One region of the Desulfomicrobium macestii genome, then DNA from elsewhere that is predicted to be linked to it. Evidence: predicted binding sites of a transcription regulator. Region 1 holds the regulator's gene; each other region holds the start of a gene.
What was found. The regulator sigma-54, encoded in region 1, starts transcription at its own class of promoters, with help from an activator protein. The targets are predictions, from matches to a motif close to CTGGCACGGNNNNTGCTT.
Positions count from the first base shown of each region.

Region 2: the regulator sigma-54 is predicted to act here: its motif matches at 3,000-3,017, upstream of H4684_RS03395 (OmpA/MotB family protein).
Region 3: the regulator sigma-54 is predicted to act here: its motif matches at 5,381-5,398, upstream of H4684_RS11730 (VgrG-related protein).

Region 1 covers NZ_JADBGG010000026.1:36,387-47,009, forward strand. The annotation lists gene hypE (hydrogenase expression/formation protein HypE) at 20-1,021, shown strand; gene H4684_RS15260 (3'-5' exonuclease) at 1,023-1,556, shown strand; gene H4684_RS15265 (hypothetical protein) at 1,719-2,186, shown strand; gene H4684_RS15270 (manganese-dependent inorganic pyrophosphatase) at 2,584-3,504, opposite strand; gene H4684_RS15275 (hypothetical protein) at 3,595-4,119, opposite strand; gene H4684_RS15280 (PTS sugar transporter subunit IIB) at 4,300-4,764, opposite strand; gene H4684_RS15285 (PTS sugar transporter subunit IIA) at 4,767-5,177, opposite strand; gene rapZ (RNase adapter RapZ) at 5,192-6,079, opposite strand; gene H4684_RS15295 (PTS sugar transporter subunit IIA) at 6,104-6,553, opposite strand; gene hpf (ribosome hibernation-promoting factor, HPF/YfiA family) at 6,557-7,099, opposite strand; gene rpoN (RNA polymerase factor sigma-54) at 7,170-8,597, opposite strand; gene lptB (LPS export ABC transporter ATP-binding protein) at 8,704-9,426, opposite strand; gene H4684_RS15315 (LptA/OstA family protein) at 9,423-9,935, opposite strand; gene lptC (LPS export ABC transporter periplasmic protein LptC) at 9,951-10,487, opposite strand; gene H4684_RS15325 (KdsC family phosphatase) at 10,484-10,623, opposite strand, start outside.
Region 2 covers NZ_JADBGG010000003.1:217,216-227,838, forward strand. The annotation lists gene H4684_RS03375 (CotH family protein) at 1-1,148, opposite strand, end outside; gene H4684_RS03380 (DUF4956 domain-containing protein) at 1,148-1,879, opposite strand; gene H4684_RS03385 (polyphosphate polymerase domain-containing protein) at 1,891-2,574, opposite strand; gene H4684_RS03390 (ferredoxin) at 2,717-2,899, opposite strand; gene H4684_RS03395 (OmpA/MotB family protein) at 3,039-3,926, shown strand; gene H4684_RS03400 (motility protein A) at 3,926-4,783, shown strand; gene H4684_RS03405 (DUF190 domain-containing protein) at 4,793-6,046, opposite strand; gene yedE (YedE family putative selenium transporter) at 6,842-7,930, shown strand; gene H4684_RS03415 (sulfurtransferase TusA family protein) at 7,943-8,161, shown strand; gene H4684_RS03420 (DUF3343 domain-containing protein) at 8,224-8,706, shown strand; gene H4684_RS03425 (NAD(P)H-hydrate dehydratase) at 8,694-9,563, shown strand; gene H4684_RS03430 (substrate-binding periplasmic protein) at 9,746-10,501, opposite strand.
Region 3 covers NZ_JADBGG010000017.1:8,196-18,818, reverse strand. The annotation lists gene H4684_RS11750 (ABC transporter ATP-binding protein) at 1-458, opposite strand, end outside; gene H4684_RS11745 (extracellular solute-binding protein) at 528-1,583, opposite strand; gene H4684_RS11740 (ATP-binding protein) at 1,787-4,021, opposite strand; gene H4684_RS11735 (acyltransferase family protein) at 4,200-5,237, opposite strand; gene H4684_RS11730 (VgrG-related protein) at 5,450-6,355, shown strand; gene H4684_RS11725 (GNAT family N-acetyltransferase) at 6,357-6,860, opposite strand; gene H4684_RS11720 (D-alanine--D-alanine ligase family protein) at 6,853-7,875, opposite strand; gene H4684_RS11715 (D-alanine--D-alanine ligase family protein) at 7,872-8,870, opposite strand; gene H4684_RS11710 (KamA family radical SAM protein) at 8,855-10,090, opposite strand; gene H4684_RS11705 (hypothetical protein) at 10,410-10,623, opposite strand, start outside.

The DNA of each region.
Region 1 (10,623 bases):
TCATGCAAGGGGGAAGCGAGTGGAAAGGGTTCTTCTTGATTACGGCAGTGGCGGCAAGGCTTCACACCGGCTCATCGGTGAGCTTTTTCTCAAATATCTGGGCAACGAGATTCTTGACCGCCTCGATGACGCGGCCTTTCTGCATATCGGCAGTCCCATCTCCATGAGCACCGACACCTTCACCGTGGATCCCATCTTTTTCCCCGGCGGCGATATCGGCTCCCTGGCCGTGCACGGCACGGTCAATGACGTGGCCATGCTCGGCGCGCGTCCGAAATACATGACCTGCGGATTCATCATCGAAGAGGGGCTGCCCATGGCCGATCTGGAACGCATCGTCGAATCCATGGGAAATGCCGCCCGCGAGGCTGGAGTCCTGGTGGTTTCGGGCGACACCAAGGTCGTGCCCAAGGGTACGGTGGACAAGATTTTCATCAACACCACGGGCATCGGCGAAATCTTCGTGGCCGAGGCTCCGAGCGGACACCGGGCGGCGCCCGGGGATGCGATCCTGATCAGCGGCTTCATGGGCGATCATGGCCTGGCCATCCTGTCCAAACGCGAAGGGCTGACCTTCGAGGCTCCCGTGCTTTCGGACTGCGCCTCGCTCAATCACCTCATCGTGCGTCTGCTTGAGGCCATCCCCGAGGTGCATGTGCTGCGCGACCCCACCCGGGGCGGTCTGGCCACGACCCTCAACGAAATCGCCGGACAGTCGGGCGTGGAGTGTCGGATTTTCGAATCGCAGATCCCGGTTCGCCCCGAGGTCAGCGGCGGTTGCTCCTTTTTGGGCCTTGATCCGCTGTATCTGGCCAACGAGGGCAAGTTCATCTGCATCCTGCCCCAGGAGCACGCCGAGGCGGCCCTGGCCATCATGCGTTCCGATCCGCTCGGCGCGGACGCGGTGCAGATCGGCAACGTCCGCGGCGAACACCCCGGCAAGGTCGTGCTGGAAACGCCCCTCGGCGGAACCCGGCTCATGGATATGCTCGAAGGCGAACAGTTGCCGCGCATCTGCTGATATGAACGCTTTCCCGGCCTACGTGGCCATCGACTTCGAAACGGCGGATTCGCGTCGCGACAGCGCCTGCGCCGTGGGCCTGACCAAGGTCCGCGGCGGCGAGATCGTGGACAGGCTCTATGGCCTGATCCGCCCGCCGCGTTCGCGCTTTTCGCCGTTTTGCGTGAACGTGCACGGCATCCACTGGTCCGACGTAAAGGACGCTCCGCCTTTCCGGGAATTCTGGATTGAGCATGCCCAGTTTCTGGAGGATGCGGATTTTCTGGCCGCGCACAACGCCAGCTTCGATCGCTCGGTGCTCGGCGCGTGCTGCACCATGGCCGGTTTGCCCGCCCCGACCCTGCCTTTTGTTTGTACCGTGGATCTGGCTCGCAACCAGTGGAACCTGCGTCCGACCAAATTGCCGGACGTGTGTCGCTATCTGGGGCTTAATCTCAATCATCACCATGCCGGGTCCGACGCCGAGGCCTGCGCCCGTATCGTCATGGCCGCCGTGTCGCAGAATCCCCGGTGTCTGGCTCCTTTCGGAGTATAGCTGACTGTCGATAAATTCAAAATGTTCAGGCTGTTCCAAAATGGTGAGATGCGAGGAACAAAGAAAATCCAGGGCCGAAGCGTATTTTTCATACGTGAGGGTCTGGATTTTCAGCAGTGACGAAGCAGATCTCCGTTTTGGGGCAGCCTGATAGGAGAACACATGTCTTTGTCCCAGGCCCAGATGCGGGCCCATATCTTCCTGATCATCCTCGATAAATTCTCCGGCAGCGCCGAACGACGTCAGGAAGCCCTGGCCGAGTATTTCATGGTGACCATGCCCAATGTCCCGGAGGACGCGGCGCGCCGTCTGGCGGAACTGATCCCGGATCTCATGCCCGAGCTGTATTCCAAATGGATCGGTGAGTTTGCCGAGCGCCTTTTCGAGACGGTGCCTGATGAACAGCTGCAGCACCTGTGCGACGGCACTGTGGAAAACAACGCCGCCCTGGGCCTGGTTTTTCTCATGTTCATGGAATCGGAGCGCATGGAGAAGCAGACCGAGGACGATCTGCGGGAATACGCACGCAAGCATTCCGGCGCCGACGACATGGGCGATCTGGTGGCGGAATATTTGCACGGAAAGGTCGCGGCCCTGCGGGCGGATGTAGGCGGGGAGAAAGTACAATAGAAGGCTGATGGGTGCTGGCTGGTCGGAGAGCGGTGTGTGGCGGTTGACCCGGACAGGGGCCGCCGAAACTCCTTCGCGGGCCTCGTAGAGTTGAATCATCGCTGCTGTCGGACACACACCGATTTTCAAGCGGCCAGCGCTGATTCAACAAACGATGCCTGGCTCAGTCAGACAGTCGGCGCCCCCTGCCCGGGCCAACCGCCACACCCCGCAGTGACTCCTTCGCGGGAATGACGCGCAGATCCGCGGTTCTCTCTTCACCGTCCGTGTCACCCGCGAATGAATGCCTTTCGGCCGTGCTTCCCCGCGCACCAATACGGAAAGACACGCCAGCCCCAAATCAAAAAGCCCGCCCAGGCGAACCTGGACGGGCTTCTTTCATTCAAAGAGCCAAGACTTAGGCGAAAGCCTTTTCGAACTTGGGCACAACGTCCTTTTTACGGGACATGACCTTGGGCAGCCATGCCTTTCCGTCCACGGGCTTGACGCCGAAGGCCTTCTCGACCACGGAGGCGTCGTCGGAGGCGATCAGGATCTCGGAGCCTTCCTTCATGATGTCGGTCAGCAGCAGGAAGATGGAGTGGTTGCCCTTCTCGGCCTTCAGTGCGGCGATGTCGGCGGCCAGGTCGCCCTTGACGGCGTCGAGGATGGACAGGTCGACCACTTCCAGCTGGCCGATGCCAACCTTGGTGCCGTTCATGTTGAAGTCCTTGTAGTCGCGCAGAACCAGCTCGCGGGCCGGGGTGCCTTCAACGGCGGACTTGACCTTGAACATTTCCATGCCCAGGGCGGCCAGGTCGGAGATACCGGCGATCTTGCCCAGTTCGGCAGCTGCTTCCTTGTCGGCCGGGGTGCAGGTCGGGGACTTGAAGATGACGGTGTCGCTCAGGATGGCGCAGAGCATGATGCCGGCGATGTTCTTGGGAACTTCGATGCCGTGGAACTTGTACATGGCGGTCAGGACGGTGGCGGTGCAGCCAACGGGCCAGATCCAGCATTCCAGGGGGCTGGAGGTGGTCAGATCACCCAGCTTGTGGTGATCGACGATGCCCAGGACTTCAGCCTGCTTGATGTCGTCAGGCAGCTGAGCCAGGTCGGAGGTGTCGACCAGGAAAACTTTTTCACCGGCATATTCGGTCTTCACGGCAGGAGCGGCAACGCCGAACTTGTCGAGGATGAACTTGGTCTCGGGGGCCAGTTCGCCCTGGGCGGTCGGGGTGCAGGCTACGCCGAGCTTGCTCTTCAGGTCGGCCAGCGCGATGGCGCTGCAAACGGTATCGGAATCGGGATTCTTGTGACCAAAAACATAAACGGACATGGTATTCCTCCTACAAGGGTTTATTGGCGAACAAAGACATTGTGCGAAATATCACAATTATTCGCGGCTGCCAAGAGAGAACATTGGAGGTCACAGGCCAAAGATGACGCCAAGGACCACGCTGACGGCGGCCACAGCGTAGGCCTTGCGTACACGCAGGGCGAGAATGGCTCCGGCGCAGGCGGCTATCCAGAGCATGGTCCAGGTCGGCTGCGGGCCGCCTGAAATCCAGGGTTGAATTGCTTTCAATCCGGCCAGAAGCGGCACCAGGCAGAGCGCGAGGACTGAAAAATTGAGCAGCAGGATTTCGGCCAGGGCCCTGGCGGTGAGCCGGTGCGGTGCGAAGGTGTTTATGTTGCCCTTGCGGTTCCAGGTCAAAAGTTGGTTGTAGCCGGCATTCTGCCGTTTGCGGTAGAGTTGTTCGATCCACGCGCCAAGGTAGGCCAGGGGCAGGGTCGCGATGACGACAAGCACTGTGGTGCGCATGTCGGCATCCGGCAGGCAGGCCAGAATGGTCAGGGTGGCGATCAGCGAGAGAAGGGCCTGGGGCGGAATGTAGGTTCCGGCCGGAAACAGATCAAGCCAGAGCAGCTCGAAAAAAATGCCCGCGCTCAAGGCCGGCTGGAGTTTGAAGCTCAGTCCCGCCCAGAGCAGGGCGGCGAAAAGCGGACGATGAACGAAGCCGAGGTCTATGGCGACCCGGGTCAGGGACAGGAGGGCAAAAAAAAACTTCCTCCGGCCAGCAGGATGAGATCGTGAGTGTCGATCATGCCGATTTGGTTCGAGAAGTATTCATCACAAGTTGATTTTGGTCGTTGCCGAAGGCACGCAGCGGAAATCGATCTCCACGCCGTGCTCTTTGAAATATTTCAGGCAGGAGCGGTCTTCCGCCCCCAGGGCGATGTGTTCGCACACCTGCTCCTTGCCCGGTCCGTAATGCAGATTGCCGATGTTGACCAGGGAAAAGGACTGCCCGGTCATGTGCGCGGCCTTGGCATCGGCGCAGTCGGAAAAGAGGATCAGGACATGCTGATCCGGATCGCTCTTGCGGACGTTGCGCAGCATCGAAGCGACCTCCGAGACTTGGCAGCACAAAAAGGAGATGCCGCTTGGCACTGCCAGGCTCATGATTTCCTGCCGCAATTCGTCGGCGGCGAGGTCGTCGTTGGCGACCAGCAGGGTCTTGGCCCTGATGTGCGGAAGCCAGGCTTCGATGATCTGGCCGTGCACGAGGCGGTTGTCGATGCGGAACCAGATCACGGCTAGGCCTCGGTGATTTTACGGGTCAATACTTCACCGGCGACAACGATGCCTTGAATGGCCGCGTTCTTGGCGTCTTGGGCGAGCTTGGACAGATCCTGGGTGCGCATGCCCAGAACCCTGAGCAGCATGGGCAGGTTCGCTCCGGACAGGACATCGACCTTGCCCGGCTGGAGCAGAGACAGGCTGATGTTGGACGGTGTACCGCCGAACATGTCGGTCAGGATGATGACACCGTCACCCGTTTCCATCTGCTTGACTGTGTATTTGAGGTCCGAAAGCAGGGCGCTCATTTCCACGGTTCCTTCCACGGCTATGTGGGCGCACTGTTCCTGCGGCCCCAAAATCGTCTGGGCCGCTTCAAGCAGATATTTGCCAAACTGGCCATGGGTCACCACGATCACTCCAACCATTACTCCTCCAAAGATTATCCAAGACTGAAATGCCGATGTTCGACAGATACGTTGAAGCCCTGTTCGCGCAGATGTGCCAGAACGGCCTCGGTCACGGCCACGGACCTGTGGCGGCCGCCCGTGCATCCGAAAGCCATGGTCAGGCGGTAACGCCCTTCCGACGCATAAAGCGGCAGGGTGAAATCAAGAAATTCCAAAAGCCGACGCAGGTATTCGTGCCCGGGGTTGCTGTCCAGCACGTACCGGGCGATGGCTTCGTCTTTTCCGGACATGGGGCGCAGGGCCTCGTCGAAATAGGGGTTGGGCAGAAAGCGCAGGTCCGTGACCATGTCCGCCTCGGCCGGGGCCCCGTACTTGAAGCCAAAAGAGATGAGATGCACACGCATGCCCTGGCTGCGGGAAGAAAGGCTCTCCCACTTGTCCTGAATGACCCGTCTGAGATCGTGCACTGAATAATGCGACGTGTCGATGACCAGATCAGCCTGCGCGCGGATGGGTTCCAGTATTTCCCGCTCCCGTTCCAGCGCCCCCTCCAGTCCCAGGTTGCCCGAGGCCAGAGGATGCGGACGGCGCGTGGTGGCATATCTGCGCAGCAGGATCTGGTTGGAAGAATCCGTGAAAAGGATGGTCGGCCGCACGGAAAACTTCTGGACATCAAGCAGCACTTCCTTCCACTGACCCACGAAGTCGGGCTGGCGCAGGTCCATGCCCATGGCCAGCCCGGGGTAGTCCTTGGCGGAGGAGTTGAAGAACAGTTCGATGAGCGCCGGAGCCATGCGCGCCGGAAGTCCGTCCACGCAGAAGAAGCCCATGTCTTCGAAGACCTTGAGCGCCGTGCTTTTGCCTGAACCGGACATGCCGGAGACAATGACCACGTTTTTCTGTTCAGGTTGAGGCTGCATGGGAGTTCTCCGAATACGTTCTTGCTAGACGGTCTGCAGCAACTGCCACAACCCGTCCTGACCGGGGGAGTCGGCAAAGGCCTGACGGAACGATCCGTCTTTGAGCAGGCGGGAAACCGTGGCCAGGAGTTTCAAATGCAGGCCCACCACGCTTGAGGGAGCCAGCACCGTGAAAAAGATGCTGGCCGGCTTGTGGTCCAGGCTGGCAAAATCCACGCCTTCGTGGCTGCGGCCGACGATGACCAGAACCTGATCGATGCTGTCCAACTTGCCATGAGGGATGGCGATGCCGTCTCCGATGCCGGTGGTCCCGAGCATTTCCCGGTCCATGAGGACCTGGGCCACGCGTTTGGGGTCAAGATCGGGATATTTGGCCGACAGCGTCGAAACGAGTTCGGCCAGGACCTCGGTTTTGGTCCTGGCCGAGAGGTCGGAGATGATCAAATCCTTGTCCAGGTATTCAGCAAGCTTCATTCCCTATACCCCGGGGTCGATCAAACCGAAGTCGCCGGTTTTGCGTCGGTAAATGACATTGATCCTTTCGCTTTCGGCGTTGAGGAACACGAGGAATTCGTTGTCCGTGCTTTCAAGCTGCAGCGCGGCTTCTTCAACGATCATGGGCTTGGGCGAGAAGTCGTCGGTCTTTTGGATGACCGGCTTGCGCTTTGCATCCGCGTCGTCCTCGAAACTCCCGGCGTCCATGCGGGTGCTGTCGCTGCCGCCTTTGCGTCGGCTCTTGTCCTTGTCGCGGACCTTGCGCATCTGGGCCTCAAGCTTGTCCCAGACGAGGTCGACGGTGGAGTACATGTCCTCGCTGTCTTCGCGGGCGGAGATATGTACGTTCTTCCCCGTCAGCACTATATCGGCGATATGCCGGAATTTCTCCACTTCGAGATTGACCTGCAGTTCAGCGTCGGGGGTGCCGGCCGTGAATTTGGCGAGCTTGCCGAAGCGGTCTTTGGCGTATTTGCGCAGATGGTCGGAAGGATCGAAGTTTTTGAAATTGAAGGTAATCCTCATGGAAGCCTCCTCGATTGTTGAGGGTCAGCCCTTTTTGCCGTCCGGAAGGGGCGGCCCAAAGGGCGGGATGTCAAAAAACCTGTTTGCGCTTGGATGAGGAATCGATCCCCAGCACTGCGCGATATTTGGCCACTGTTCGCCGGGCGATGTTCACGTCCAGCCGTTCTTTCAGCACCGCGGCGATTTTTTCGTCGCTGTAGGGGTGCTTCGGGTCTTCCTCGCTGACCATTTTCTTGATGATGGCCTTGACCGATTCGGATCCGACCTGAGTTCCATCATCCATTTCCAGCGCGGAATTGAAGAAAAATTTCAGTTCCACGATGCCGTGCGGGGTGGCCACGTATTTGTTCGTGGTGATCCGGCTGACCGTGGATTCGTGCATTTCAATGTCGTCGGCCACATCCTTGAGGATGAGCGGTTTGAGCTTGGTCACGCCGTGTTCGAAAAACCCCCGCTGAAACCTGACAATGCTTTCAACCACTTTGTATAATGTTCTTTGCCTTTGGTGCAAGCTCTTCATGAGCCACATGGCAGAGCGCATCTTGTCATGCAGGTATTCACGGTCCGGGCCTTTGACCGCGAGGTGCATGTCGTCCATGTAGTAGGGGCTCAGCTGCAGCTTCGGCAGGCCGTCGTCGTTCATGACGATGACGAAATCCCCTTCGTATTCGTACACGAAGACATCGGGGCTGACATATATGGTGCTCTCGCTGCCGTAACTGGCGCCCGGCATGGGGTCCAGGGACTGGATTATGTCCAGATAGGCCTTGAGGTCCTCCATCTGGATCTTGAACTTGCGCAGGAGCGGTTTGTAGCGGCGCTTCTCGATGTCTTCGAGATGATCCCCTACCAGGGAAAGCAGGATGGGATCGTCCTGGCCCAGCATTTCCAGCTGGATGAGCAGGCATTCCCGAGGAGACCGCGCGGCCACGCCCACGGGATCGAAGCGCTGCAGACGATGCAGCATGGACTCCACCAGGGCCAGGGGAGAGAGCGTCTCGGAGGCGATGTCCTCGGCGGTGCTCATCAGGTAGCCCTGGGAATCGAGGTTGCCGATGATGGCCTCGCCGATCATCTCCTCTTCTTCGGTGATGTTGGACAGACACAGCTGCCACAGCAGATGACCGTCCAGGGAGGGCTTGCCCGAGAGCCTGGCCTCGTAGGACATCATCTCCTCCAGGGCCTCGGTCTCCTTGAACTGCACTTGCTTGGCGGTGCTTGAAAAATCGCCGAGGTAGTTTTCCCAGTCCGCGTTGCGCATCAGTTCCGCGTCTTCGTAGGAGACTTCCGGGCGTGTTTCGGCCGGAGCCTGGATTTCGTGCTCCTCGGAAATTTCCTTGACCCCCTCCTCAAGCATGGGGTTCTCAAGCAGCTCCTGCTGAACGGCTTCGAGAAGCTCGAATCTGGAGAGCTGAAGCAGCTTGATGGCCTGCTGCAGCTGCGGTGTCATGACTAGCTGCTGCGTCAGCTTGAGGTTTTGTCGGAGTTCAAGGCCCATAATTGATTTGGTTTCACCGTGTCAGAGGATTGCAGGCTAAAAAACTACCCAGTAACGAATCTGCCATAAAGCTTAGGCCCTGGCAATCCTTGGAAAATCGTGTCCGCTAGAGGCTGAATCCTTCACCGAGGTAAACCTTGCGCGCGCCCGGGTCGGCGACGATCTCTTCCGGGCTGCCGTTCAGGATGATGCGGCCGTCGTGGACAAGGTATGCACGGTCGCAGATCTGGAGCGTTTCGCGAACATTGTGGTCGGAGATGAGCACGCCGATGTTCTTGTCGCGAAGGTCCCGGATGATGGCCTGGATGTCGTCCACGGCCAGGGGATCGATGCCGGCGAAGGGTTCGTCCAGGAGGATGAATTTCGGATTCTGGATCAGGGCGCGGGCAATTTCCAGCCTGCGGCGTTCTCCGCCGGACAGAAAGGCGGCCAGCTGCCCTTCAAGGCGGGTGATCCCCAGTTCATCGAGCAGCCTGTCCGCCGTGCGCTTTTGCTCTTCCCGCGAGAATCCCGAATATTCGAGAATCAGTTGCAGGTTCTGACGCACGGTCAGTTTGCGAAAGATGGAGCTTTCCTGCGGCAGATAGCTCATGCCCGCGCGGGCCCGTCTGTGCAGGGGCCAGCGGGTTATGTCCTGGCCGTCCAGAAGGACCTGCCCTCGCGTGGGCCGCACGATGCCCGCGAGCATGTAGAATGTGGTCGTCTTGCCTGCCCCGTTGGGCCCCAGGACGCCAACCACTTCGCCCTGGCTCACGTCAAGCCCGATGTCGTGCACGACATCCCTGGCTCCGTAGCGCTTGGCCAGATTCTGACCGGTCAGGGTGGTCACTGCCCAAGCCCCTCTTTGCCGGCGGGAGTGTTGAAGATGGCCTCGACCCGTCCCTTGCCGCCCAGTACTTCGCTGCGGTTTTCCTTGATGTAGAGCTTAATGACCTCGCCCTGGATCTTGTTGGCGCCTTCCATGAGCATGGGGCTGTCTTCCATGGTCAGAAGGTCCTTGTCGGCTTCATAGGTGGCCTTTCCGCAGGTGCCGGTGCGGCCCTTGTCCGCTTTTATGCGCACGTTGCCCTTGGCGATGATTTTCTTGATGGCTCCCTGCTCGTCGGGCACGCCCTGGGTGGCGTTCTTGGCGCCGTCCTTTTTTTCCAGCAGCACGGTCAGCGTGTCGGACCAGAGCTGGATGTCCTGGCGAATGACGTACACGGAGCCGGTGAAGATCACCTGGTCCCCTTTCTGGGTGTAGGTCATGGTGTCGGAAGTGATCTTGACCGGGACGGTCTCGGCCGCCCAGAGAGGCGTCGCACAGGCGAGGAAGAGAAGAAGTATGAGTGAACGCATTTGGTAACCCGCTTGTCAGTTCATGATGACCTGGACGTTGCCTTGGGCCAGGAAGTCCCCTGTGTCCAGAAAATATGTCAGGGTGTCCGAACGGCCCTGCATGGATTCGCCAGTCAGTTCAACCGTGCCGCCGAGAACGAGTGTCCGGTTTTGTCCTGTGTAGTCAAGGGTCTCGGAGCGCATCACGTATTGGCCCTGGGTGCCGTTGACCCCGTCCCACATTCTGGCCCGGTCCTCTTTTTGCCAGACCTGGCCCCTGGGCGCCCGAACCTCGATGGGTTCCCCGCCTTCCTCGCCCCAGTAGACGATGATCGGGGCGGCGAGGGTGAGTTCATCGCCGTTTTCGGAGTAGTCGGCGCCGGTGGCGCTGAGGTTCCAGAGCTTCTTGCCGTCCTTGCCCTGGCTCAGGTTCACGCCTTTGAGGCTCAAGTCCACATCCAGATTCCGGATCGTCGGGTTGTCCAGGCGCTCGGGCCAGAGCAGCCGTTTTCCGAGCATTGCGATTCCAGCCAGAACGACAAGGGTCAAAAGCCCGACCAGCAGCCGCTTCATTCCCGGACCCAGTCCTGCCAAAGAGCTTCGAGTTTGCCCTGGGCGCGCAGGATGAAATCTATGGCTTCGCGCACGGCGCCCTGGCCGCCCATGGATCTGGTTGTCCAGGCCGCAAGCTTGAGTATCTCGGGGCGGG
Region 2 (10,623 bases), on a different contig from region 1:
CACAGCATCTCTTCTCTGAAACGCGGGCTCGAATCCCACATCCCTTTGAAGACAGAGGCCCGCATGCCGTGGGCGTCGCGGAAGTTCTTCCAGCCTGCCCGGTTGGCGGGAATTCCGTTTGCACGAAGCCCGGCAAAGGCCAGGTCGGCATCCCATAGCACGCTGCGCCAGCGTGGGGCAGGCTCCGTCTCGTCCAGCAGAAAGGCTCCCTGATTCCAGTCCTGCCATTGCAGAAAGGCAAAGGTGGTCATGGCATTCATGAAGTCGCTCATGTCCAGTATGCCTGACACGCGGTCATAGTCCCACAGGCCGAAGAAAGGGTCGACGCGCAGGCGCAGGGCTTTGTACCGGGCCGTGTCCAGGACCGAGTTTTCGGATTCGAGCATGTAAAAGGCGAAGTCCTCGTGTCCGAGCTTGCGCTCCCAGTGGGTGCGGTTGACGTGTTCGCTGGCCAGGCCCAGACCGAGATTCTCGCCGTTTCTGCAAAGCAGGATGGGAGCATAGTCCGGCGTGATCGATCCGATGCGCCGGGCCACGTCGAAGGCGAGCATATTCACGAAGCCGGGGATCAGGTTCTTTTCCGTGCGTGTGACCACCTTGCGGATCTTCATTTCCGAACCATCAAGGAACGCCGCGCCGGGGACACTTTTCTGCCCGTAGCTGTTGCGAAAATAGAGGCGAAAACAGTGCAGCATGTCGCGCGTGTCGCGATTGCCCTGCAGGCGGATTCCAGCGGGCGCGGCCAGGAGCTCCCGTCCGTTTTGCATGACCACGACTCCTGCCGGGCGCTCCCAGTTCCGTCCGCGTTCGCGGCTGTGGGCCTTGAGCCCGGTTTCCGGATCATGGAGATCTTCGTCCGCGACGCGAATGGCCACCACCCGCATGGCGGAATCGGCCAAGGGAAGTGCGTCTTTTCGGGCCGCGGCGATCAGGGCCGAGGCATCCTGTTTTTGTCTTGGGATGGTTACGGGGAGACCCTGCTTGGCGAGCAGGGACGACTTGCGCGAACTGCCCAGATCGTCCCTGAGCACGGCGATGCGCCAGGAGCGCTCCTCTCCCCAATGGTGCAGGCGCAGTCCGAAGTAGACCAGAATCAGGCCGCAGAGGACCAGCAGCAGGACCGAAAGGCGTCGCAGAGACCTTGGCATCAGATGCTGACCTGGTCGTTGAACATGGAGACGGTGGCCCCTTGGGCGCAGGTCAGGGCGTGTCCGCGTACGCGGGTCAGCAGGTCGGGACTGCCCTTGGCGAAGCGCAGGGTCACTGCCGCGCCTTCGCCGGTTTCAACCACGGAGATGACCCGTACGCCGGCAATGCCGGTGACGCTGGGCAGGAATTCCGTCGAGGACGATTCGGCGTTGCTTCCGGGCAGGTTGACCAGGATCGTGCCCTGTTCGCTGGCGGCCAGGGGCAGGCCGCGCCAATTGATGAGGAACAGGCCGAAGGTCGAAACGGCCAGCAGGATGAGCAGGAAAAGGAGGTTGAAGGTCGCGCAGGAAATCGCGGTGGCGATGGTCAGCATGATGAATCCGACTTCTTCGGGCTCCTTGATGGGCGTACGGAAACGGACGATGGACAGCGCGCCAAGCAGGCCCAGCGACAGGGGCAGGGAAAACTGTACGCAGATGAAGATCGCCGTGACCGAAATGCCCAGAAGCGGAAAGGAGCGATAGGCGAGGCTCCCTGTGCCGCGCGGCCGGTAGAAGCGGACATAGAGGCGCGAGATGTACAGGGACGCGAAGAAGGAGACCAGGAGCAGGATGAAGAAGGTGGTCAGGCCGATGTTCGCCATCTCTTCATGACCGGATGTTCCTGATTTGATCAGCGCCTCGTATATGTTGGCCAGAAAATCCACGCTGCTCGGGATGAGTTCGTTCACGAAAGGTCTCCTTAGATATGGTGCTGCATCAGGCTCTGGTAGCAGTGCAGGTATTTGGAAAAGGAATCGGGCCGCAGGCCCATGGTCATGAGGGGCGCGAGATATTGAGGGAGGCTCGCGAGACTTCCCTTCGTTTCGATCACGGCGAAAGAGAGCATCGGCGATCCTGCTGGGCCGGGACAGGACAGGGCGTGACGCGATGCGTGGATGTCCTGATCCAGGGCGATGCGGACGCCGGTCATGGGATCAATGAAGCGCATCCTGCGATAGCTGACCACAAAAACAGGACGGGTCGAGGCGCAAAGCCCCACGCCTTTCGTGGCGAGCAGGGCGGGTAGGGCCGCCAGTTCAGGATCGCCCAGGGACATCCCCGCGAGCTCCAGTCCTGTGCGTGAGACCCGTATGCGCACCTTGCGCTGCAGGCCGCCTTCCTTGATTTTGGCTTCGAGGACGGCCGGCCCGTTGTCGGGCTTGAAATCCCAGTCCCCGTACCAGCGCAGGCGGACCTTGGCCTTGAAGTAGGTGCTGTCGATCTTTTCAGTCAGAAATTGCAGGTCGAGGGTGTCGTAATAGATGCTGTGCACCGTGGCCGCAGCGAAATTTGGATCGGGCAGGCAGTGCGCGCTGATGATGGCCCTGGCCAAAAGGGCCTGGGCCATGTCGAGGACATATTTTTTTTCGGTGCGTGATTCCATGTGTTATTGGCCTTGCGTTCCATGCCTGAGTCAGCATGCAAAGCCGCACCTTGTGCACAACGAAGTAAAATCGCAAGCATTTGTTGGAGGCCAAAGAAAAGGGGGCGCCGAGCCCCCCCCCTCTTTAGGTTGAAAAGCCGGGTTATTCCTTGCTTATGGCTTCCACCGGACAGGCGTCGATGGCGTCCTGGGCGCATTCGGCTGTGGAGTCCGGGGCCGTGACCATGGCTTTTTCTTCGCCGTCGATCATGGCAAAAACTTCAGGACAAAGTTCCACACAACTTTCGCAGCCGATGCATTCTTCGTGGTCGATCACTATGGTCATGATTCCTCCAGGTTGGGGTTACGTTTGGTTTTTGCCATACAGCTTTCCAGATGTCCGTGCAAGCCGTGGTGCGTTTGGGATTGCTTGATCGTTTTTTTCGTTGGCATGAATTTGGCTCATGCTTAGGCGGAGGATTCCCATGCGAGAACCAACACCTGAAATCATGCGCGACGTGTCGGCGCGGCTTTCCCGCCCCGGGCCTGGCAAGCGGGCCATGGAAGGCGCGGCAGAGCCCTTTGGCGGTATAAACGGCGTTGATGGAGAGCATCCCGGCGGGAACGCTTTTGGTCAACACTTTGACATTTTTGCCCGGGAGCAGCAGCTCCGGCCCGCCAGTTGGGTCATCTGCTGGTCGGATCTGATGATGACCATGTTCATCATGTTCGCCGCGCTCTACATCTTTCAACTGCCCAAAATTCAATATAAATCGGTTTCGGAATTCTCCGTGCAGGCCTTGCCGCTGGGGACCGAAACCATTCCGCCCCAGGCTTTGGCCGGATCGATTCTGGATCGTCTGCACGACCGCTTGCGTGATCTGATCGCGCGCGATGGCCTGCAAGCCGTGGTCATGGTGCAGTCGGTTCCGGGAAAATCACTGCATGTGGTGCTCCCGGGCGATTTTCTTTTTGAAGGAAGTGGCACCGTTCTGCGGGGCGATGTCAAAAAAACGCTGCTGGACATGGGCGAAATCCTGGGCAGCGCGCCGCATGTTCTGTCCGTGGTCGGCCATGCGGCGCCCGATGGTGCGGCGGTGGGGGCCATGGGCCCCTGGGAGCTGTCGGTGGCCATGGCCTCCGATGTGGCGAATTTCTTGATGCTGGACGCGGGTCTGTCCGCCGGGCGCATGCTCGTGGCCGGGTACGGGGATCAGCGCCCGTTGGTGGATGGTGACGGCATCCGCGTCGGCTGGCGCGTGGAATTGGTCTTGAGTTCGGAAAATCCGACGGAGCCTCTGCCCACGGTGAGTGCCCCGACCGGAGATGGGTTTCGGCAATGGCTTGCCGCATCGAAGCCGGGAGAGCGATGATGGAAGGAAAAACGATTCTGGGCCTGCTGCTCTGCGCCCTGATTTTTGGAGCAGGTTTCGTGATCAGCGGTGATGTGGGACAGTATTTCAACCTGTCCGCGTTCCTGATCGTCTTCGGCGGCTGCCTGGGCACGGCCATCGCCAGCTTCCGGATGGAACGCCTCGGGTATGTGGGCAAGGTGCTGCGCAATTCCTACCGCTCGCGAATGAAGGAGCCGTCCGCCATAGTCGAGATATTGGTGGACCTGTCGGTCAAGAGCCGGATTCGCGGGCTGCACACCCTGGTCGAGGACGAGCGCGAGACCTCCATCATGTTTCTGCGGCGGGCCCTTGGTTTTGTGGTCGACAACTACTCCCGGGAGCAAACCACCGACATCCTGAACACGGAGATGTATTTCTTCAAGCAGCGCCGTGATGAATCCGAGCGCGTGCTGCGGGTCATGGCCGATATCTGTCCGGCCATCGGGCTGGCGGGCAGCGTGGTGGGGCTTATCGGCATGCTTTCCGGCGTGAATGACACGGGGGTTGTGCTGGCGACCATTCCCATTGCCCTGACTTCGACTCTTTACGGCGTCATCCTGGCCAATTTCGTCTTCCTGCCGCTGGCTGCGCGGATTCGCGAGGTCACGGACCACGAACTTCTGCTCCAGAAGATCATCATCGAGGGCGTGCGGGCCATTCAGAGCGAACTGAACCCCCGCGTGCTCGAAGTGAAGCTCAAATCCTTTCTCACCCCGTCGGCGCGAGAGGGGCAGCTTGTCTCCCTGGCACGCATTAAGGAACGCTTCCAGATCCGGGAGCGCGAAGAGGATGCCCCGCGCATGGCCGCGCCGGAGGAGGTTGGAGCCGCCCTGTGATGCGCCCGCTCAAACTTCAGGCGAGTTCTGTCCGGCCAGCGCCTTCAGGATCACGTCCCGGTCGACCATGCCGAGCAGGCGCCCTTTTTCGTCGGCGACCACCAGGCGCTTGACCCCGTTGTCCACGAGGGTGCGGATGACTTCGCTCAAGGGGGTATCCGGGCTTACGCTGAGTACCTCGCGGGACATGACTTCCTCGGCGGTGCCTTCAAGCGTTGCGGGCACGGCCTCGCGTTGGGTCAGGACGCCGAGGATCTTGGCCACCAGCGTGGGAGAGTTCTGACGCACGAAGCACTGCAAAAGATCCCAGTCGTGAATGATGCCGCGGATCGTCCTGTCCGCATCCACGATGACCACCCGGCGTAGAGGAGACGCGACAAGTTTTTTCAGAATGTCGGTCAATGGCGCGTCCGGAGCGGCGGTGGGCACGTCCGTGAACAAGACGTCACGGGCAAAGGCGTGCACTCCCTCGGGCAGGACGTCGAGATGCGCCGCCAGCGCGGAGGTGCGTCCGATGGCCGCGAGCACGTCCGCACGGCTGACGATGCCCATCAGCGTCCCGTCTTCGGCCGTGACCGGCAGGCGCTTGATGTTGCGGGTCGCCATCAGTTTAAGGGCGTCCGTGACCGTGGTCGTGATATTGAGGGTCGTGACCGGAGCCGACATGATGTCGCGCGCTTTGAGTCCTTCGAATTCCAGGCAATGGCTGTGCGTGTGGCGCAGTCCGGACGGCACGTGGCCGTGCATGTCCAGCCGCAGGGGCATGCGTGCACGGGACAGCAGGTCGCCGCCGGTGATTATGCCGGCAATACGCCCGGCCTCCATGACCGGGACGGCTTTTACCTCCTTGTGCAGCAGCAGATCCACCACTTCGTGCAGCGGCGTCAGTGTATCCACGGTGACGACCTGTTCGGTCATCACGTCGCGGATGCGCATGGGCAGGTGGAAGATGGCCTGGCCATCCTGGACCACGATGCTTCCTTCCTCGACGAGCGCGTCGGCCACGGGCAGAAAATCGGCGATGCGCGACGGCGTGTCCACGATCTCCACGATTATAGGCAGATCCTCGGCCAGTCGCAGGGTTTTGGCCGTATGCAGAAGATTGCTTGCCCCGAAGCCCATGAAGCCCCGGCAAACCGAAGCCCCTGCCATGCCTCGCCGACGGGCCTCGTCGACGATGACCTCATGGAGCGGCGAGCCGTTGTGCCGTGCCGCCTCGCCCACGAAAATCTTGAGAATCCTCACATCGATCAACTTGACCATCGGGTGCCTCCCTTGATGCGCGCTGTCTGGACTTGTGTCGCGAACATCGTGCCCGGCCGTGCGGCCGTATGTGTTTGCATGTTTGATCCCGGACGGTTGCGCGGCTTTGTGTCCTCTGCCCGGACAATCCATTTACACTTGATATTACATCGGCGCGCCGTGAACAAGACCACGCAGAATCCGCCAAGCACAAGATAGTTCAGACGCTTCTTCCGGGCATTGGCGGCAATGCCCGGTATCGATTCCTTCATAGGCCCCGGATGGATGGTTGAGTGCGACAAGCTGGTAAAAATGTGGCGCCGCTGTCAATGCAAAAATTTCTTTGCATGAAAGTTGATCGCCGAGCAGAAGGAAAAGATGGGAAAATCATACTATTAAAGTGTGGAATAGTTGCTTCATTGTTATTTATTTCGGACTTATAAAGTCGTATTAATTTATTTCATTACATATATAAATGCTTTCTTTGTTCACTCATTTGTATCGTAAATTGGACATATGTTGTTTCACTGGCGTATCCATCTAATATTCGTATCCGCAGGAGGTGAAAAAAAGCATGGAGCTGTGCTTTTTTTGTCCCGTCACGCGGTCCGTCTTTCGCTCAGCCCATTGGGATCAGGAGGGTGCATTCAAGGTGTGCGTCGACAGTGACGGACAAAAGCGTCTGCAGGGACGAGTGCGTGTGGCGTGTCCGCTTTGTGGTGGAATGCATGATTACGCACCGGACGAGCTGCCTTGCCCGATGCGTTTCGATGGAGATGACTCTGCGTTGGTCTGCAACAAGGAAGGAGGCGATTCATGGCAAGGGAAGTGAAAAATGTTTTTGCCACGAGTTTGGGGATTCTCGCCGTGGGCGCGATTATCGGGGTCGTGGCGGGATTTCTGCAAAAATTTGGCAATCCGGCGAATATGGGCATCTGTGTGGCCTGCTTCGGGCGTGACATCGCGGGGGCTCTCGGCCTGCACCGGGCCGCCGTGGTCCAGTACATGAGGCCCGAGATCATCGGCTTTGTGCTGGGCTCGTTCGCGGCGGCGCTGGCTTTCAAGGAGTTCAAGCCCAGCGGCGGATCCGCGCCGATCACGCGTTTTGTGCTGGGCATGATCGCCATGATCGGCGCCCTGGTCTTTCTGGGCTGTCCGTGGCGCGTCATTCTGCGTCTGGCCGGTGGTGACGGAAATGCGTTGTTCGGTCTGCTCGGTCTGGTCACCGGAGTCTGGATCGGAACGCTGTTTTTCAAAAGCGGATTCAATCTTGGGCGCACTCAGGTCCAATCCATGTCCACCGGGCTGCTCCTGCCTCTCATGATGCTCGGTTTGCTGGCCCTTCGCCTGATTTTTCCGCCTGTGGCGGGAGAAGCCCAGAGCGGGGTGCTCTGGTATTCGCTCAAAGGGCCCGGCGCTGCCTACGCGCCGTTGTTTCTTTCCCTGGGCGCGGGTCTGGGGATCGGCTTCCTGGCTCAGCGCAGCAGATTTTGCACCATGGGCGCCATTCGAGACGTGCTCCTTTTCAATCAATGGTATCTGATGACTGGTTTCCTGGCCCTCCTGGTCGCGGCCCTGGTGACCAACGTTCTGCTTGGTCAGTTCAATCCGGGGTTTGAAGGCCAGCCCGTGGCTCACACCATGTGGTTCTGGAACTTCGCCGGGATGCTCATGGCCGGTCTGGCTTTTGCCCTGGCCGGAGGTTGTCCCGGCCGCCAACTGTTCATGTCCGGAGAAGGGAACAGCGATGCCGGGATTTTTGTGCTTGGGTCCATTGTGGGCGCGGGCATTGCCCATAATTTCGGTCTGGCCAGCTCTCCTTCGGGCATTGGCCCGCACGGCATGGCAGCCGTGGTCATCGGTATGGTGGTGCTCGTTTTCATTGGCGTGACAAACCGCAAATAAAAGGAGGCAGCGATGAACCAGACAGTGGATGCCAGGGGGCTGTCCTGCCCCCAACCGGTGCTTATGGCCGTGCAGACCATGCGCAAGGCGGGTTCCGGTGCGTTTGAGGTGTTGGTGGACAACGAGGCGAGCCGGGAGAATGTGGCCCGGGCGGCCCAGAGCCAGGGTTGGGATGTGACCGTTCACGAGATGGAGAATGGCGAATTCAAGCTGGCCCTGGTCAAGCAATGAGATGGCTGGCCGGGGTGTTCTCCGGGAAAAAGGCCGCAAGGCGCGGTCTTTCGGAGAGGGGGATGCTCCTGTATCCGAGCACCGGCGAAGTCATTCGGGCCGAGTCGGCGCTGCGCGAGGCCGGGGTGGAGGCGGTGGTCAAAGGACCGCCGCCGGATCTGCGCCAGGGCTGCGACATGGTCATTGAATTTTGCCTGATGGAGGAAATGCGGGTGCGGGAGGTGCTGGCCGAGCGCAACCTCCCGCCGCTGCGTGTGGCCGTGGTGCAGGATCATCTTCTTGAGCCGGTCTCTCTTTATCATGTCAAGGCGCTTGGCGATTTCGTGATGGTCCGGGCGGCCAACATGAAGATAACCGTGGATCGCCGAAACCGCCGCATAGTCAATGTTTCCGGAGGGGGTTGCCCGGATGTGCCCTTTCTGGCGGAGATGCTCGTCGGCAAAACCCTGGACGAGGCTCCGGAGCCGCGCACCCTGGGGCGCACGCTTTGTGGCTATGCACTGCAACTGGCGTTCGAGGAGGTGTGCCGGCAATGTCGTGGTTGATTGTGGGCACTGTGCCTGACGCCGATTACGGGCTGACCTGGGGAAGCTTTGTCTTGCGCGGGAGGGAAATGCTGGTCGGGAACCGTCCGCTAAGCGTGGCGCGCGGCACGCCCGCGCTCATGGCCACGGCGGCATTGGCCGCGCGGACTCTCGGCATCGAGACCCCGCAAGCCCTCATCGTGGGGGACACCGGCACGGGCGAAGGCAGCGCCAGGCTCTACGCGCGGCTGGTGGAAGGTCTGGGCCGTTGCGGATACGCAGGGCTGACTTTTCATTATCTGATGCCCGATGTGGAGTGGCACAACAAGATCCTGTGGGGTCTTGAAGGTCTGGCCCACACGCCCATGCTGGTCGCCGATGCAGGGTTCATGTATGCGGCCAAGATGAGCGGTTTCGCGGCCCATTACGATCTTTTTACCCCCGATGCGGGGGAAATGGCCTTTTTGGCCGACGATACCGCGCCCCATCCCTTCTACACGAGGGGCTTTTTTCTGCAGGAAGAGGAGCGCGTGCCGGACCTGATCAAGGCCGCGCATGACGGGAAAAATTCGGCGCGTCATCTGCTGGTCAAGGGGCGTGTGGACCATGTGGCGGCAGCCGGAAAAATTCTTTCCGAGGTCAGGTCTCCCGATGTTCCAGCCATGGAGCCCATCGGAGGAACCGGCGACACCCTGACCGGCCTGGTCACGGCGCTTCTGGCGGCGGGCAAGCCCGTACCCGAAGCCTGCCGGATCGCGGCGCTGGCGAATCGGCTCATGGGCAGTTTGGCCGCCCCCGATCCATCGTTCGGCGTGGCCGATCTGCTCCAGTTTTTGCCACAGGCGCTTGAGCGGGCGCTGACCCTGGAGGGTCGCTGAATTCTTCATGACACGCACGCGGATTCGCTCGTGCAGAAAGCCAGGAGCGTCGGCGAAAATACAAAAAACGGGTGGCGACAGTTATGCCGCAACCCGTTGGTTCGTTTGAAGGGAAGTCGTTTTCAGTGTGCTGATGACACGTGGTGGAAATTTTGCGCGTTGAGCCGGAGGTGAGGACCTGACTATTGTCCGGCCGGGAGCATGCCGATTTCGGTGACAATGGCCTGGTCGATCCTGCGGATGAGGTCCGGGTCCACGGCTTTGGAATATATGATGTAACGAAGATTGCCCTGCGGGATGTCGTTCATCGCGCGCAGCATGAATTTGTCCCTGTGCGTCTGGGCCGCCTGCAGCAGGACATCGACTTCCTCGGGCGGTATCAGCATGAAATCGAAGCGTCTGGATTCAAGCATCTTGAGCAATCGCACCGTATCCGTTGTGACCTGCACCGTCCTGTGTTCGTATTTGGCCAGCATCCCGTCGAGTTGGGGGCCTTCCGATAGCCCCTGCACCCTGCCGAAAAAGAATTTCCCGCTTTGCAGCAGTCCTTCGAGGCTGTCGTACGGGCGGAATTTTTGTTCGTTCTCCCGCAGCAGGAACACTTCCGCAGGCCGGTTCACATAAATGGGCAGGGAAAAGCGGGCGAACTGTTCGCGTTCCGGGGTTTTGAACCAGCCCAGCGAGGCCGCCGGATGATCGCTTTTTATTTCGTGCAGGATTCGTTTGGCGGGAACGAAGAAAAATTTGGCTTCAATCTGGGCCGAAGCCAGAATTTTACGGGCAAGATCAACAATGATTCCCGACGCCTCGCCATTTTCAAGCTGGTGGTAATAGGGCGGATATTCGAAGTAGTAGATGTCGAGGGTCTCGGCGATGCCGCTTTGGGGCGGCATGCACATGAGCAGGAAAACGAGGCACATCAGCGTTTTCTTTAGCATGGGCCCTCCTTGGAAATGAAGAGTGCAGTGGTCGCTTCCGAGGTGTGTGTCATTTCCATGGGGATCGTCATACGTACAGACTGGCTCGGTCGGCAACCATTAGTTCTGCAGGATCAGACCTT
Region 3 (10,623 bases), on a different contig from region 1:
GGGTCGAGCACCAGGCATCGGGCGATGGCCACGCGCTGCTTCTGACCGCCGGAGAGCTGCTGGATGCGCTTGGCGCCGAATCCGGGCAGGTCCACCCGTTCCAGGATTTCATCCGTGCGACGGCGGATCTCGGCGGCAGGCACATTGCGCCGCTTCAGGCCGAAGGCGATGTTCTCGGCCACGTCCATCATCGGAAAAAGGGCCAGATGTTGAAAGACCAGATTGACGGGCCTGTTGTTGGGCGTCACCCCGCGCATGTCCTGTCCGCTGATCTCGATACTCCCGCTGGTGCACTCCTCGAATCCGGCGATCATGCGCAGAAGCGTGGTCTTGCCGCACCCGGAAGGACCGAGGATGGAGAAAAAGGAGCCCTTGGGCACGGAAAAGGAGACATCGTCAACAGCCGAAAACGTCCCGAACCTCTTGACCAGACCGGTAATGACCAAATCGAATTGCATGCGCCTTCCGTTGTGGAAAAAAAGAAAAAAAATGAGGTCCGAAGCCGGCAGGCTTCGGACCTTTCGTGCTTAGTTGGAGGCCTTGACCTTGTCCAGCACCTTGCCTTCCATGGCCTCAAGGTTGGCGGGAACGGGCGGATACCATTTGATGTTGTCGATGGTCGCCTGCGGGAAGGAACGATCGAAATTGGCCTGGAAAGCCGGATCGATGAACGGACCGGCGCCCTTGGAGGCCGTGGGGGTCTTCTCGGCGGAAGTGAAATAGCCGCTGTTTTCGGGCTTCAGCATAAAGATGATCCACTTGTAGGCCGCGTCGACGTTCTTGGCCTTGGCCGGAATGGTGAAGGTGTCGATCCAGCCCAGGGCGCCCTCGGCCGGAGCCACGAAGTCGATGTCCTTGTTGTCTTCGTGCAGCTTCCATCCGCCGTTGTCCCATGCCTCGGCCACGGTCACTTCGCCGGAACGCACGGATTCAAGCAACTGGTCGCCGTTGGCCCAGTAGTTCTTGACCAGGGGCTTGGCCTTGATCAGTTCGGCCTCGATCTTGGAGAGCATCTCGGCGTAGGCCTTTTCGTCACCGTAGAGGGCAAAGGGGTCGTAACCCAGCGCAAAACCCAGACCGATGAGGACCGGACGTTTCAGGCGGTAGCTGATGCGGCCCTTGTACTGCGGGTCGATGAGGGCTTTCCAGGAGGTCGCGTCCTTGGCCTTCGCGGTGTTGACCACCAGACCGGAGGTGCCCCAGCAGAAGGGAACCGCGTGCGACTGGCCGCCGACCAGTGTGTTCTTCTTCACGGCTTCGAGCATGGAGGGAATGAACAGATCAGCCTCGATTCTGGAGTAATCGATGGGCTGATAGATGCCAAACTCTTCCTGCACCGAGGAGATGCGGTCCTGACTGGGCTGGGCCAGATCAAAGCCCGCCCCGCGCGTGGCCCGCAGCTTGGCGATCATTTCCTCGTTGTTGGAATAGGTCACCTCGACCTTCACTCCCGTCTCGGCCTCGAACTTGTCCACCAGCTCCTTGGGGGCGTACCCTTTCCAGGTCAACAACTGGAGGGTATCGGCCATGGCCAGGGATGAACCGACCATTAGAAAAACGATCATCAAAACAATCCGTTTCATGCGTAATTCTCCTTATAAGTGTGTAAGAAAAGCCAAATAAACATGTATCAATCTCAATCAATTTCGACAAGTGCATGACACCGTGAAGACAAGACAATGGCAAAAAAATTTTCAGCCCATTCCATGTCCGGCCGGCGCCGCAAGAGCCTGAACGCACACTCCGGTCCCGGCAGAAAAAACTTTCGCATCGGCCCCGTGAAATATCATCTTCTGGAGAGAATCGAGATGATGGTCTCTTTCAAATGTGCCATGTCCACGGGCTTGGCGATGTAGGCATCCATCCCGGCTTGCAGGAAGCGCTCCCGGTCTCCGGCCATGGCGTAGGCGGTCATGGCCACTATGGGGACGTCCTTGCCAAGCTCTTCCCGAATGATCCCCGTGGCCTCCATCCCGTCCATGACCGGCATCTGCACGTCCATGAAAACCAGATCGACGTGCTCGCGCTCAAGTATTTTGATGGCTTCACGGCCATTGGTGGCGCTTATGACCTCGCAGCCGAACTTTGCCAGAATCCGCTCCATGGCCATGCGGTTCACCCCGTCGTCCTCCACCAGCAGAAAGCGTCGCCCGCCAAGGTCTTCCTCCACCCCCTCGTATTGCGTCCGCGCAAGATCGCTCGACCCAACGGCAAAAGGAAGGGTCACGGCGACCGAGGTGCCCTCGCCCTGCACGCTTTCGATCTGTATCTGCCCATGCATGAGATCCACCAGACGACGCACGATGGCCAGCCCCAGGCCCGCGCCCTGATGCGTGCGCACACAGGAGCCGTCGACCTGAATGAACGGCTCGAAAATATCATTGAGACGTTCGCTTGGGATGCCCACTCCGCTGTCCTGGACCGTGCAGCGGATCCGGCAGGGAGATTCCCCCGCCGCCGAGACAAGGACAAAACGTACATCGATCCGCCCCTTCGGTGTGAACTTGACGGCGTTGCCCACCAGATTGAAGAGAATCTGCCTCAGTCTGACCTCATCGCCAAACAGATGGGCAGGGATGCAAGGGTCTGCACGCACTTCCAGCCGCACCCCCTTCTCGTGGGCCGGAACACCGAAAATATCGATGATGCTCTGCCGCACATCGGCAAAGGCGAAACTTTCCTCCTGGATGACCAGCTTGTTGGATTCGATGCGGGACAGATCGAGAATGTCGGAAAGCAGACGGGAGAGCCGATTCGTGGAGCGAATGGCCGCTTCGAGATATTCCTGCTGCTCGACATCGGGTTCCGTGGTCTGAAGCAGTTGCAACATGCTCAGTACGCCATTGAGGGGCGTTCGTATTTCATGGCTCATGTTGGCCAGAAATTCGGATTTGCTGCGGGATGCGTCCTCGGCAGCTTCCTTGGCCTTGTGCAGATCCTCCTGCGCTATCCGTCGCTCCAGCGCCATGCGGTCGAGGGCTTCGGCCACAAGCCCCAGTTCTCCGGCGTCATGGTCCACCCCGGTGGGCCTGGTGTAGTCGCCGGTCCGGAAACGCTCGGCGGCCATGACCAGCGCGTTGATTCTGGGCATGACAAAGGTCCTCTCCGCAACCCAGGCCATGACCAGGGCCAGCAGGGCCGCGCAGGCAGACAGAAGGAGGCCCGTGGCCATTGCTTTATGGGCGTCGGCGCCAATGGAAGCCTCGGGCACTCCGACAAAGAGGGTCATGTACGGTTCCGCCCCGTGCGCGTGTCTGATCTTGCAAAACGCGTTCATGCGGCTGAGGCCGTCGGAACCCATGCTGACAAAAACCCCGCTGTCCCCGCCCTGCTTTGATTTTGCCCAGGTTCCAGGACTGACGAATGCTCCCAGGGGAAAAGATTCATCAACGACGGACCTGTAAATGCGTCTGCCCTCATGATCGGCGATGCCCAGAAAGGAATCGTCCGGCAGATGCTGCCCGACAAAAAATGAATGAAGCCTGGTCAGATCGAGAGCCACGGTAAGAACCCCTTTAACCTGCCCCTGCTCATCCAGGAGGGGATAGGCGAATGGAAAGGACGGAATCGAGGTCCCCCTGGAAACGATAAATTCTCCCGGAGAAAAATCCCTGGTGCGCATGGCGTCCCTAAAATGCTTGCGGTCCGCAAGACTGCCGAAGGACATGGGCACGGCCGAAGCCAGTACCTCCCCTTTTGGATCAGTCAGGGCGATGTTGGTATAAAGGGGGTTGTTGAGCAGAATTCGTTTGAAGATCGCCATGCAGCCATCGACATCCCGGTTTTGAACCCGATCCATGACCGACAAGGTCGAAAGAGTCTGCCGGGTCACCTCGGAGGTCCTTTGCTGCACCCCGGCCATGGCCGTGACTATCCGGACCAACTCTCCCTCGGCGTGGCGAAATGCATTGTCGCGGCTCTGGAGTCCATTGAGCAAAATGATTCCCAGTGCCGGCAGCACCGACAGCAGTACCAGGCCGAAAAGCATGGCCCGCAAGGATTGGAAAAAAGCAAGACGCATGAGAAGGCTCCCAAGCCCTGGAACACGGGTGCATTCCTGGACTTCTTGTATGCCTCATAACGCGCTGACGAAGAAAAGGGAAGGAATCAAGCAAAGCCGAATGCCTCCTTCCACGCGCCCGGGCCAGTGTCGGAACACTGCCCCGGCGTCATGAAAGGATAGCCAAACAGCTGATCTCTTACCAACCGATGAGCATGCGGCTTTTGTTGGGAAAGGCTCTTTTGACCCGCTTGGCCACAGCATAGGAGGCCCAGATGACAAGCGGCGACAGGATGGGCAAAAGATGCAGCCCGTAATAGGGCCTGTAATATGACTGAACCGTTGAAATGAGATAGATGATCCAGCCATGCAGAAAATAAATGGCAAAACTTGAGCCAGCCAGTGTTTTCAGCAGCGTGCTATCGATATGTTCGTATTTGTGCAGAAAAACCATGAAATAAACGCACAGAATCTGCTTCTGTATAAACGCTATGTCTATCCAGTTGAATTCAAATGGATTTTTCTGCAAGTTTCCGGATGCTTCGAAAAAAGCTGCCTGCACCAATGCCAGAAAAATCACACATCCCAGCAGGTGAAAGTCCTTGCCCTTAAATTTATCATATATGAAATCTCTTTCCATTGAACATAAAATACCAAACATGTAGACTGGAGAAAAATATATCACAGACTGAACTATGGACCAATTATTCACAGGCCTATGCATGAAAATCGATATCAAAGAAAGAATTGATATTATGTATATCTTTTTACGTAGATCTATTCTTATAAACCAAATAAACAAAGGAGATATTATAAACATGGCCATTATGAACGGAATATACCAATAAACCATGACGCCTCCATACCAGTAGTACAGAAGTGTCGGACGGACTATCTGATCGTAGAAAGTAGCTTCAGGACCAAAATAAAACTCCGGAAATGGCGCTTTTATGACCAATGCCCAGATAACGGGCAGAACGGACAAAATGAGATACGGTACGTACACATTCTTGAATTTCTTTTCCAAAAATTTGCGATAAACAAATTTGGGATAGAAAACATGATGAAAAAGAAATCCTGAAATGAAAACGAAAAGGGATGTCCCGCCTGAAATCAGATTGGCCAGCACCCGCTCGCCAAAACTGTCGATCACCCATCCGGTGATGCCGTAGCAATGGCCGATTACAATCAGAACAATCGCAACCGCTCGAAAATACTCAAAAGATCTCAGATGCATGCGTTCCACTCAAGGAAAAAGGTTGACGGCAGCCAAGCCGCCGCGATCACAATCAGACCAACCACATCCGACAAACCAGAAAAAAATTCCCGGCATCCCGCCGAAAAAACGCTCCGCCCGCGCCATGCCTGACCTGCCCGGGTCTGGCCCAAAATCTGCTAAGATTGCCCTGAAGCACCGCCAGCGACACGATTTTGACATGGAGACGTTACATGAGCCTTCTTGATCCCATCCAACTGATGACCCTCATGGGAACCAAGCCCGAGCGCAGGAGCCACAAGGCGGCGCTGGAGGACGGGTTTCAAAGCCACATGCGTCAGGCCCTGGGAACCAAAGACATAAATGAATTGAGCGCGAACCTTGGCGGCTCATCCATGGAAAATTCCCTCATGCGGGATGCCCTGCACGGACTGGCCGCCATCATGAAGCAGCAGTCTTCCTCGGACGCGGGGACAGGCCAGGCGCGAAGTTCCCGCAGGCAGAGCCCGACAGGCTCCCTGTCCGCGACCTTCGAGTCCGGAACATCGGGCGTGAACGCCATTGGCCATGACAGAAACGGCGGCACATCCTACGGAACCTATCAGATCGCGTCCAAGCCCGGCACCATGAAAGACTTCATCGCATTCCTGCGTGACAAGGAGCCAGGCTGGGCCTCGAAACTCAAGGCCGCCGGCCCCCCGGACACGGGCTCGACCCGGGGACGCATGCCGGATGTCTGGCGTGAAATCGCGGCCGAAGACCCTGACAAATTCGGGGCGCTGCAACGGGATTTCATCGAGGCCACCCATTACGCCCCCGCCCGCGACAAGATTTTGGCACGAACCGGCGTGGACATGGACACCATGCCATCCGCGGCCCGCGAAGCGCTTTGGAGCACGGCGGTTCAGCATGGAGCCGGCGGAGCGGCCAGGATCTTCGGACGGGCCATCAAAGCCATCGGCACGGAACAACCTGAACACCAGTTCGCGCAAAAACTCATCGACAAGGTTTACGACAGCCGCAAATCACAATTCGGCTCCTCCACGGCCAGCGTGCAGGCCAGCGTGAAAAACCGCATGAACGTGGAAAAGGAAATGGTCCTGGCCATGCTAAGTGGCGACAACCAGTCCGTGGCCTAGTTCAATCCCGCTCCAGGGGCCCGATATTCTTTGTAAAATAGAGGATATCCTCGCCCGGGGAATAGTAATCGCGAATGCGGGCCTCCAGGCTGAAACCGCAGGACAGATAAAACCTTTGCGTCGGCGCGTACTGTTCCCGGGACGACGTCTCGGCGATGAGCTTGCCTCCCTTGCCCCTGCGCAACCGCGCCTCCACTTCCGCCAGCAGTTTCCTGCCCAGCCCCTGACCGCGCATCTCTTCATGCACCGCGATCCAGTACAGATCATGGGTGCTTTCGGTGCACGGCGTCGGGCCATAGCACGCATAGCCCAGGGGCCCACGCTCCAGTGTTTCGGCGAAAACAAAAAAATATCCGCTCTCTTCTCCCTTGGCCAGACGCTCGGTCACCAGTTCCTCGGCCACATCCACCTCGGAAGCTGAAAAAAAGGCCGTGGAGGTCACGATTTCGCGCACGGCGTGTCTGTCTTCGGCGCGTACCTGATCGCGAAAGAAAATCTCATGCACGGCCGGTCTTCTCCCTCTGCCCCGCCCTCTCCAGGGCATCGAAAACGATGTCCCGGACCAGTGCGGCATGGTCCAGTCCGGCCTGCCTGGCCGCAGCCACAAAGCCCGCGTCCGGGGAAATGCACGGATTCGGATTGACGTCGATGATGTTGACCAGGCCGCCGTCGCCGACACGAAAGTCGATGCGTGCGTACCCGGCCAGATTGAAAAGTTCCCAGCAGGAAACGCCGATCCGCGTCATCTCCCGGGCCAGGGCTTCATCCCCGGCAAGATCGAAGCTGCGCGTGGAGGCGGCGTAATCCGCGCTGTCCTGTTCCCATTTGGCCGCATAGTGCAGGATGGCCGGACCGGGTGTCGCCGCATCGAAGACCATCTCCGCCAGGGGCAGCGCGCGGACCTTCCCGCCCGACTCCGCCAGCAGAGCCAGATTGAACTCCCGGCCGCTTACATAGCCTTCGGCCACGCAATCCCCGCCCATGCGCGGCGCCAGTTCCTTCATGACCGCCAGCAGCTCTTCGCGCGCACGCACCTTAACGACGCAGTCCGGGCCAAGGCCTAGGGAGGCATCCTCGAAACGCGCCTTGACGATGTATCTGCCAGGCCCGGGGAAAACGCCCCGCTGCAATTCCCCAAGCGTCGCACCGCAAGGCACGGGCAGCCCGGCCGCATGCATGAGCCGCCTCGCCAGGGCCTTGTCCCCGGCCAGACTCATGCTGCCCTCGTCCGCCCCGGTATAGACAAGCCCGGCCTTGCGAAAAAGGGCCGGCGCCAGGCAGGCGAGGCTGGACACCCCATGACAGGACTCGACCAGATTGAAGACCACATCGGGCCTGCGGTGCGCCAGGGCGGCCTCAAGCGCCGAGGGATCGGAACCAAGGACATGCTCCGAGGTCCGCCAGCCGCAACGGGCCAGGCTCTCGCGCACGCTGCGGGCCTGCAGCACCGTGTCGAGGGCGTCGGGGGAAGCGGCGTCAGGGACGCTCTCGCGTACCACGGCCACATGCAAAGGGCTCACGTGCGTGTCCTTGGAGCCCTGTTTTCGGCTCTGCGCATGGCTGAATCCATGATGCCCCTGATGAGTTCGGCATACTCCAGACCGATCTTGCCGCAGAGAATGGGCAGATCTGAGCTCTCCGGATTGAGGCCCGCCAACGGATTGACCTCGATGAACCGGGCCTCGCCCCGCTCGTCCAGACGCACATCGACACGCCCGGCGTCCAGGCATCCAAGGGCCTGCCATGCCGCGCGGGCCACCTCGGCGGCCTGCTCAGCCGGGCCGTCGGTGGCCAGTTCGTAGAGCGCCCGCTCGCGCCATTCCTGCTTGTTGGCGTAGGTGTAGGCGCACGCGTCGCCCCGGGCGGTGGCGAGCACCTCCATGACCCCAAGCACCCTGCACTCCCGGCCGCTGCCCAAAATGCCCACCGTGAATTCCCGGCCCGGAAGAAACGTCTCGACCAGGGCGGGCTGACGATACGTGCGCAGGACATGCTCGCAGATCCCGCGCAATGCCTGCCGGTCCCTGACCAGGGACTTGTCGCTCACACCCTTGCTGGACCCTTCGGCCACTGGTTTGACAAAGAGCGGAAAAGGCAGATCGATTTTTTCCACCTCGTCCATGCTGTTCACGATCCTGAAATCGGCCGTGGGCACGTCGTGCGCCCGCAGCACCGCGTTGGTCCAGCCCTTGTGCAGGGACAGGGCCAGCACTTCGGGCCCGGAGAAGGTGTAGGGAATGTCCCACGCATCCAGCAGGGCCGGAACCTGGGCCTCGCGGGCCAATCCAAGCATTCCTTCGGCGAAATTGAAGACCAGGTCCCAGCGCCGCCCGTCAGCCAGGGCGCGCACCAGCGGTCCGGCCCCGCCGATCAGCTCCACGTCGTGCCCCTGGGACAAAAGCGCCGCTTTGACGGCTTCGACGGTGACGGGACTGTCCAGCTCCGCCACCTCGTCCCTGTCGTATCCGGCAGCCAGATAGTCCTGCTGCAGATCGTAGGTCATGCCAACGAGCATGATCCCTCCTGCGGGCAAAGCTGGTCAGGGTAATGGAAAACACGGTTTTCATAGTTGCGCAGCACGATGCCCTGCTCGTCCCGACCCTGGAAATAATCCGGTTGCAGCGGCACCTTGCCACCGCCGCCGGGAGCGTCGATGACATAGGTCGGGATGCAGTAGCCCGAAGTGTGCCCGCGCAGATTCCGGATGATGGTCAGCCCCGTCTCCACCGGAGTCCGGAAATGACTCGATCCGGGAATCGGGTCGCACTGGTACAGGTAGTAGGGCCGGACGCGGTTGCGGATCAGCCCGTGCATGAGCCGCTTCATGGTCGGCGCGTCGTCGTTGACTCCGGACAGAAGCACTGTCTGGCTCCCGAGGGGGATGCCGCCGTCGGCCAGCCGGTTGCAGGCCAAGGCCGTGTCCGGCGTCATCTCGTCGGGATGCGTGAAGTGCAGGCTGATGAACAGCGGATGATAGCGACGCAGCATGCGCACCAGCTTGGGCGTGATGCGCTGGGGAAGCACGGCCGGGACCTTGGAGCCGATGCGGATGATCTCCACATGTGGAATGGCGCGCAGTTGGGACAACAGCCACTCGATCTTCATGTCCGGCAAGGTCAGAGGGTCGCCCCCGGAGAGCAGCACGTCGCGCACTTCGTCATGTTCGCGGATATAGTCGAGGGCGGCCTGCCAGCTGCGCATGTCCGAGCGGTGTCCGACCTTGCCCACCAGCCGTGAGCGCGTGCAATAGCGGCAATAGGTCGAGCAGAACTCCGTGACCAGAAACAGCACCCTGTCCGGGTAGCGATGGACAATGCCGGGAACCGGGCTGTGCCCTTCTTCGCCGAGCGGGTCCGGAGTCTCGAAAGGCAGACTCAGCGTTTCGCGCACATCGGGCAGGATGCAGCGCCGCACGGACTCGCTGCGGGAGGCAACCCACAGGTAATAGGGCGTGGCGGCCGCGGGCAGTCGCCGCCTGGTCTTTTCGAAGACCGGGGCGGGCACGCCAAGAATCCGAGCCATGGCCTCCACGGAGGTGACACGGTTCTTCAACTGCCAGCGCCAGCTGTCCCAGTCCTTCTGCACGGCACCGGGAAAATGCGTGCTCATGAATTTCTTGCGATGCGCCCAGAGGCCAAGCTCCAGGTCTTCGGGAAGGGAAGATAAAGAGGGGGGTTCGGCCAGCTCCTGGTCGATTTCGGAAGGCTCTGCCGCGACTAATTCGACAACGTCCATGGTTTCCTCTGTGCACGTTAAATTATTCAAAAAATGAAAACGCGCCAATCCTTAACAATATATTGAAATAAAAACATAAAATCAGTGACAATCATCCATGCGCACCCGCTTTGGACAGCGAAAAAAACGCATGTTCCCTGATGCGACGGCTCATATGCCTTTCCCATTTTCTTGTCATCAGACTTATGCCCCGGACGGCGCAAATTTTTTGAAATTTTCAAAAATATTTCAAAGAGGCCCGCCAAGGGCGCGAAGGAAGGAAAAAATCCAGTGGTTCAAGAGGGTTCAAACCCAATGAGGCAGGGATGATCGAAGGACCCTATTCGGGCTTTGAGGACACGATGCGCTTGTAGGTTTCGAGCAGTTCCACAAAGGCGTCATGATCCCCGCCCTTGTCCGGATGCATGGTCATGGCCTTCTTGCGGAAGATGCGCGCGAACTCGCGCCTGGTCATGCTTCTGATCTCGGCCATGCCCATGCCGAAGAGTTCGCGCACCCGTTCCGGAGCGACGGTTCTCGGACGTGGACGGGGA